DNA from 3 places in the Peterkaempfera bronchialis genome. Region 1 is predicted to be linked to each of the others. Evidence: riboswitches for the same ligand, from Rfam matches in the RefSeq annotation. Region 1 holds a riboswitch; each other region holds the start of a gene.
The links. Region 1 has a riboswitch for cyclic di-AMP ahead of C7M71_RS13850 (M23 family metallopeptidase). Riboswitches for the same ligand answer to the same signal wherever they lie in the genome.

Region 2: it holds a riboswitch for cyclic di-AMP, as region 1 does, so the genes downstream of both, C7M71_RS01865 (C40 family peptidase) here and C7M71_RS13850 (M23 family metallopeptidase) in region 1, are expected to answer to the same signal.
Region 3: it holds a riboswitch for cyclic di-AMP, as region 1 does, so the genes downstream of both, C7M71_RS06480 (C40 family peptidase) here and C7M71_RS13850 (M23 family metallopeptidase) in region 1, are expected to answer to the same signal.

The regions. Positions count from the first base shown of each region.
Region 1 covers NZ_CP031264.1:3,129,011-3,131,264, reverse strand. The annotation lists gene C7M71_RS13855 (MFS transporter) at 1-805, shown strand, start outside; cyclic di-AMP (ydaO/yuaA leader) riboswitch at 1,016-1,237, shown strand; gene C7M71_RS13850 (M23 family metallopeptidase) at 1,250-2,167, shown strand.
Region 2 covers NZ_CP031264.1:421,838-424,091, reverse strand. The annotation lists partial or broken gene C7M71_RS01870 (8-amino-7-oxononanoate synthase) at 1-501, shown strand, start outside; gene C7M71_RS01865 (C40 family peptidase) at 572-1,159, opposite strand; cyclic di-AMP (ydaO/yuaA leader) riboswitch at 1,162-1,354, opposite strand; gene C7M71_RS01860 (DUF1707 SHOCT-like domain-containing protein) at 2,109-2,254, shown strand, end outside.
Region 3 covers NZ_CP031264.1:1,483,978-1,486,231, reverse strand. The annotation lists gene C7M71_RS06485 (C40 family peptidase) at 1-671, shown strand, start outside; cyclic di-AMP (ydaO/yuaA leader) riboswitch at 1,024-1,174, shown strand; gene C7M71_RS06480 (C40 family peptidase) at 1,187-2,254, shown strand, end outside.

The DNA.
Region 1 (2,254 bases):
GCGCAACCGCGAGGCGGAGGAGGTCGTGGCGGAGGCCGAGCGGATCGTCCAGGACGAGAAGCAGGTGGTGCTGGACGAACCCGACCAGTCGATCACCATCCGGCAGCGGCGCTCCATCGGCTTTGTCACCATCGCCCGCACCATGGTGCGGCTCTACCCGGGCCGCACGGTGCTGGGCCTCTCGCTCTTCATCGGCCAGGCGTTCCTCTACAACGCGGTGACCTTCGGGTACGCGACCATCCTCACCACCTTCTTCGCCGTGCCCAACGGCTTCACCGGCTACTACTTCGCGGTGATCTGCGTCGGCAACTTCATGGGCCCGCTCCTCCTCGGCCCGCTCTTCGACTCGGTCGGCCGCAAGCCGATGATCTCCGGCACCTACCTCCTCTCCGGGGTGCTGCTGCTGGGGACGGCGGCGCTCTTCCGCAGCGGCGCGCTGTCGGCGGTCACGCTGACGCTCTGCTGGACCGTGGTGCTCTTCTTCGCCTCGGCGGGCGCCAGCTCGGCGTACCTCACGGTGAGCGAGGTCTTCCCGATGGAGACCCGGGCGCTGGCGATTGCCTTCTTCTACGCGGTGGGTACGGCCGTCGGCGGCATCTCCGGCCCGCTGATCTTCGCCGACCTGGTCTCCACCGGGAAGACCGCCGACACGGCGCTGGCGTTCTCGCTCGGCGCGGCGCTGATGATCGCGGCGGGGGTGGTGGAGCTCTTCCTCGGGGTGAAGGCGGAGCGGCGCGGTCTGGAGTCGATCGCCATGCCGCTGACCGCAGAGGAGCCGGAGGTGTCGGGTACGGCACCGGCCTGACGACACGCCCGGCGGCACACCTGACGCTCGGTGACCGACTCCTGACGGGGCGGAAGGGGAGGGAAGCCGCAGGTCCTTTCATCTACGACAAATCACCCCTCGTGCCGCTGTCGTCTCCTTTCGCATCTTCCAAGTGGCTTGGAATCGCGGCGTCCTGGGATTAACGTTTGATAACGCAGCGCGGTTGCAAACGCCGTACCAGGACGGCACCGTGCGCCATCGCCTAATCCTCAGGGCGTCGTCCTCGCGGCGCCCGGGAGCCGGGGAACCACCGTTCCTTGGGGTGAATCGGCCGAACGGACCTGCCCGCGCCCTGACGGAGCGTGACCATGCGCGCTTCCGCCCGGGCACGACTCCAGGCCCCGAAGGCCGTAGGAGACCTTCCTGCTCCGAACCCGTCAGCTAACCCGGTAGGCGAGAGGGAAGGAAAGGAGTACGCCTACCGTGGCGTCGTCGTACCGTACCGAGGGCATGCCCTCGACCCTGTCCGCGCCCGCCGAGCAGCCCTGGGGCGCCGTCCACGAGCCCGTCCCCGCCTTCGGCGGCGACCCGGACCGTGGCCGCCACCGGCTGCCCAAGCAGCGCAGCGGGAACATGGGCTCCTCGGCGGTGATAGGCGTCGCCGCGATGGCCGCCACCCTGGGCACCACGGGCTTCACCAGCTACGCCGCCACCACCTCGGCCGAGCACGCCGACGAGGCCCATGAGACCGCCTTCGCCGAGGCCACCGACCCGGGCCTGGCCCTCGCCGCCCGCATCCAGGCGCAGGCCGACAGCCAGCGCACCGCCGCCGACGAGTCGGCCCGCCTCCAGGCCGCCCGGGAGGCCGAGGCCAAGCGCGCCGTCCAGGAGCAGGCCGCCGCCGAGGCCGCCGCCAAGGACCTGGTCGCCAAGCGGGCCCAGGAGGCCCGGGAGAAGAAGGAGGCCGAGGAGCGCGCCGCCCGCGAGGCGGAGCGCAAGCTGCTCGGCACCTTTGCGATCCCGGTCTCCGGCTACACCCTCACGGCCGGGTTCGGGCAGGCCGGCTCCTACTGGTCGCACCTGCACACCGGCCTGGACTTCGCCGTCCCCACCGGAACCCCCGTCAAGGCGCTGGGCATGGGTGAGATCACCTCGGCCGGCTGGTCGGGGGCGTACGGCTACCGCATCATCGAGACCCTGCCGGACGGCACCGAGATCTGGTACTGCCACCTGTCGTCGATCGTCCAGGGCTCCGGCGGCGTGAAGCCCGGCGACGTCATCGCCCGCTCCGGCGCCACCGGCAATGTCACCGGCCCGCACCTGCACCTGGAGGTCCGGCCCGGCGGCGGTGCGCCGATCGACCCCCGGCCGTGGCTCCAGTCGCACGGCCTGGACGTCTGAGACCCGCGCGTCCGCGCTGCCCCTCCCGACTCCGACGGCCCCGGTGATCATCCCCCCGACACCGGGGCCGTCGGCCTGCCCGGATCG
Region 2 (2,254 bases), 2.7 Mb from region 1:
GGGCACGCCGGACACGGTGGTCACCGTCACCCTCTCCAAGTCCCTGGGCTCCCAGGGCGGGGCGGTGCTCGGCCCCCGGCGGGTCATCCGGCACCTCACCGAGACCGCGCGCACCTTCATCTTCGACACCGGGCTCGCCCCGCCGCCGCCGGGGCGGCCCTGGGTGCGCTGCGGCTGCTGCGCGAGGAGCCGCACCGCGCCGCCCGCGCCCGGCAGACCGCCCGGCAGCTCGCCGCCCGCCTCACCGCCGCCGGACTGCCGGCCAACACCCCCGACGCGGCCGTGGTCTCGGTACGCGCGCCCGCTCCGGAGGCGGCGGTCACCTGGGCCGCCGACTGCCGGGCGGCCGGAGTCGCCGTCGGCTGCTTCCGGCCGCCGTCCGTCCCCGACGGTCACTCCCGGCTGCGCCTGACCGCCCGTGGCGACCTGACCGACGCTCAGCTCGACCTGGCCGTAAACGTGATTTCCCGCACAGCGCCATGGAATGCCGATCCCCGGTAAACCCATGAACGCGCCATTCGGCGGGCTCCATTCGGCCGAATGGAGCCCACGTGGATATCAGCATTCCGGTTCAGCCGATCCGGCCGTACCAGACGCTCTTCGTCCAGATCCGCTCCAGCCGCACCCGTGCGCCGCGGTGCGGTGCGTGCCAGATCCGGCCCGACCCGGCATAGATACCGACGTGGTAAACGCTGGAACCCCGATGGAAGAAGACCAGATCCCCTGGCCGACGGCTGTTCTGCCCGATGTGGCGCGTCTTGTTGTACTGCGCCTGGGCGGTGCGTGGCAGGTTCTTGCCCGCCTTCCGGTACGACCACATCACCAGACCGGAGCAGTCGAACCGGCTCGGTCCGGCGGCCCCGAACACATACGGCGCCCCCCTCTTGGCCGCCGCGATCCGCAGCGCCTTGGCGGACAGCGTCGCGGCGTCGGCCTGGGTGCCGAGCCCGGGTGCCAGGCCCACGCCGGCCACCGCTGCCGCCGTCAGCACGGCGGTGGCTCCGACGCGGTTGATCAGTCGGCCCCGCTGCGGTCCGACGCGACGCCCCTGGTGGGAGGGGCTATCGCTGCCCTCCTCGGCGCCGTCCTGCCCTGCGGGGGCGGGAACGGCCTGGGCGCCGTGGTGCGCGGGGGCATGGGTGCGAGGTGTCGCAGACATGCGAGTCCTTCCGGAACCGCCTGCGAAAGATGACCTGTCGGATTCGGGCACCGAAAGCTGCCCGGCCACCGAAGTGGCTTCACCCCAAGGGGTGGTGATGGGCCCTTGCCGCGGCACTGCCGCGACGGAGGCTCTCCCACCCCGCCGTGCTCGGGTCTCCCGCTCTCGCCGAAATCGAGTTCGCGCCTGGCGTCCGGACCGGTGGCGAGATTAGGCGTCCGGCCGGACCGCCCCGCCATGGTGACGGGGACTTGTCGCGTTCGGCGGCCAGTATTGGCAGATTTCTGAGCCATCTTCATCTTGAGGCCGGGGATTGTGACTCTTGTCACCCGGCCGATCGGTAGCTTGAAGGCCAGTTCGCGCCATCGCGTCGGAGCCCTTCCCGGAAGGGTCCGAAGAAATCGAAAACCCGCGTTTCACCTGCGCTTATGCGCCCCCTTGCGAGGGCTCCGAGCGGGGGTTTCCGACCCCGTCTGACGGCCCTTCCGGAACGCTCCGTTCCTGCATTCGGGGTAGTCAACTCCATCAGGTGGGCGACACGCCGGATCCGGGTCCGTCCGGGTGGTCCGTTCACCCGTCCGGGGCGCTGCGGAGGTTGACCCCGTCACGCATCGCGCGCCGACGCGTTGTCAGGGGAGGCATCCGCGCTGGGGGAGTGAGGCCGGGTCAGCTGTTCGACGCCGACCGATGCGCTCGCCCGATGCGCCACCCGCAGCCCCCGCAGTCCCCGCTGTCCCCACGACGCCCGTAGCGGCCCGTCCCAGGGTCTCCGCGCGTGGGTTCGCGCTCCTTCTGCTTCTGTGCGCTGTGGGCGCCTCCATGCGCGCTCGCCGCAAGCGGAGTCCGGGTTGCCACTCGCGACTGGGTCGCGGTAGCGCGTTTACCCCCGCGCATCACGCGATATATCGTGTTCTGGACGCGAGCCCGCCCGCAGCCGCAGGAGTGACCGGTGACCGCTTCCGTACCCGCCCAGAGCCTGGCCCCCGCCGCCCCCGTGGAGATGCGCGCCGCCGACGAGGACCGCGACCGCACCGCCGCCGTGCTCGCCGAAGCCCTCGCCCACGGCCGGCTGGCCCCCGAGGAGCACGCGGAGCG
Region 3 (2,254 bases), 1.6 Mb from region 1:
CCTCCAACCCGGACGAGTTCCTGGCCAAGGCGTCCTCCACGGACCAGGTGAGCGCCCAGCAGGCCGACGCGCTGCGGCGGCTCCAGGAGCAGCAGCGCCTCCTGGACCAGCAGAAGGCGGAGGCGTCGTCCACGCTGGCCGAGCTGGACCGCACCACCCGCGAGCTCAAGCAGAACAAGTCGCAGATGCAGACCCGGCTGCACGATGCCCAGGCGCTGCTCAACACCCTCACCGTGCAGGAGCGCGCGGCGCTGGACGCGGCGGACGCGCGGGCCTCGCGCGGCGGTGCGGAGCGGGTGGACCTCGGCAATCTGCCGCCGGCCCACGGCTATGCGGCCGTCGCCGTGCAGGCGGCGCTCAGCAGGCAGGGCATGGCCTATGTCAGCGGCGCGACCGGTCCGTCCACCTTCGACTGCTCCGGTCTGATGCTCTGGGCCTACAGCCAGGCCGGTGTGACGCTGCCGCGTATCGCCTCAGCGCAGGGCACGGTGGGTACCAATGTGCCCTCGCTCTCCCAGGCGCAGCCGGGCGACCTGATCATCTATTACGGCGGCAGCCACGTCGGCATGTACATCGGCAACGGGATGGTGGTGCACGCGCCGCGTCCCGGAAAGTCGGTCGAGGTCGTCTCGGCGACCTCCATGCCGATCTCGGTGATCCGGCGCGTCTGACCGCACATCACGGTCCATTCGTCATGGACCTTCAGTAATCCCCTCGGGCCCGGCATTTCGGACATGCCGGGCCCGAGGGCTGTCTCCGGCCCACGTGAGGTCCGCCACGCCCGGACCGGCCTCCTGGGGCGTCCGGACCGCCCTTCGGTCACCCCAGGGTCATGTCGTGGCTACCCCTGGTGGCAATTTCCAAGAAATCTCGCTGCCGTTCAGACTTTTTACCTACAAGGATTTGAACGGATCACAGTTCAGTTACTAGTGTCTGGCGGGAGCCACCGCGAAGTGATCTCCCGACCCGGGTGACGGCGGCGGCTCCCGCCGAGTTCGAGAAGCGGCAGGGCAGGTCTCTGTCCTCCAGGGGATGCCGTCGGATCGGAGCCGGGGAACCACTTCCTCGGGGTGAATCGGCGTCAGGGCCGACTGTGAAGTCGGCTGAGGCGTCGTAGGGCATGCTTCCAGCCCGAACCCGTCAGCTCACCCGGTAGGCGGCCGTAGGAAGAATGGAGCCCGCCTTCGTGGCGTCCCACCGCCGTCCCAAGCAGCCGAGCCGCGCGCGGATCTCTGTCCTCACCGCCGCAGCCGCAACCGCCGTTGCCATATCCGCCCAGGCGGGTACCGCCAGCGCGGCCCCCAAGCCGACCAAGGAGTCCGTGAAGGCCCAGGTCGACAAGCTCAATGAGCAGGCCGAGGTCGCGACGGAGCAGTACAACGGGGCCAAGGAGAAGCAGCAGCAGCTCCAGAAGCAGGTCAACAACATCCAGGACCAGGTCGCCCGCCAGCAGTCCGAGGTCTCCGCGATGCAGGGCACCCTGGGCCAGCTCGCCTCCTCCCAGTACCGCTCGGGCGGCATCGACCCCACCGTCCAGCTGATGCTCTCCTCGGACCCGGCGCAGTTCCTGGACAAGGCGTCCTCGCTGGACCAGGTGAGCAGCCAGCAGGCGGACACCCTGAAGCAGCTCCAGCAGAAGCAGCGCAAGCTCGACCAGGACAAGGCCGAGGCGCAGCAGAAGCTGGCCGAGCTGGACCGCACCGCCAAGGAGCTGAAGAGCGCCAAGAGCGAGGTCCAGCAGAAGCTCTCCAAGGCTCAGTCGCTGCTCAACACCCTCACCGCCCAGGAGCGCGCCGCCCTCCGGGCTGCCGAGGCCGCCTCCGCCGAGCGCGCCTCCCGTGCCGCCCCCCGCGCCGGCCTGGACACCTCCACCGGCAGCGGCTCCGCCAGCACGGTGGGCGCCTCCAGCTACGCCGCCGCAGCGATTGCCGCCGCCGAGACCCGGCTGGGCTCGCCGTATGTCTACGGCGCCACCGGTCCGTCCACCTTCGACTGCTCCGGTCTGATGCTGTGGGCGTACCAGCAGGCCGGGATCACGCTGCCGCGCACCTCCCAGGCGCAGGCCGGTGCGGGCACCTCCATGGGTACCAGCCTCGCCAACGCCAAGCCCGGCGACCTGATCATCTACTACAGCGGCATGAGCCACGTCGGCATGTACGTGGGCAACGGCCAGATCATCCACGCCCCGCACACCGGCGCGGTGGTCCGCTATGAGTCCGCGACCGTGATGCCGATTGCGAAGATCGTCCGGATC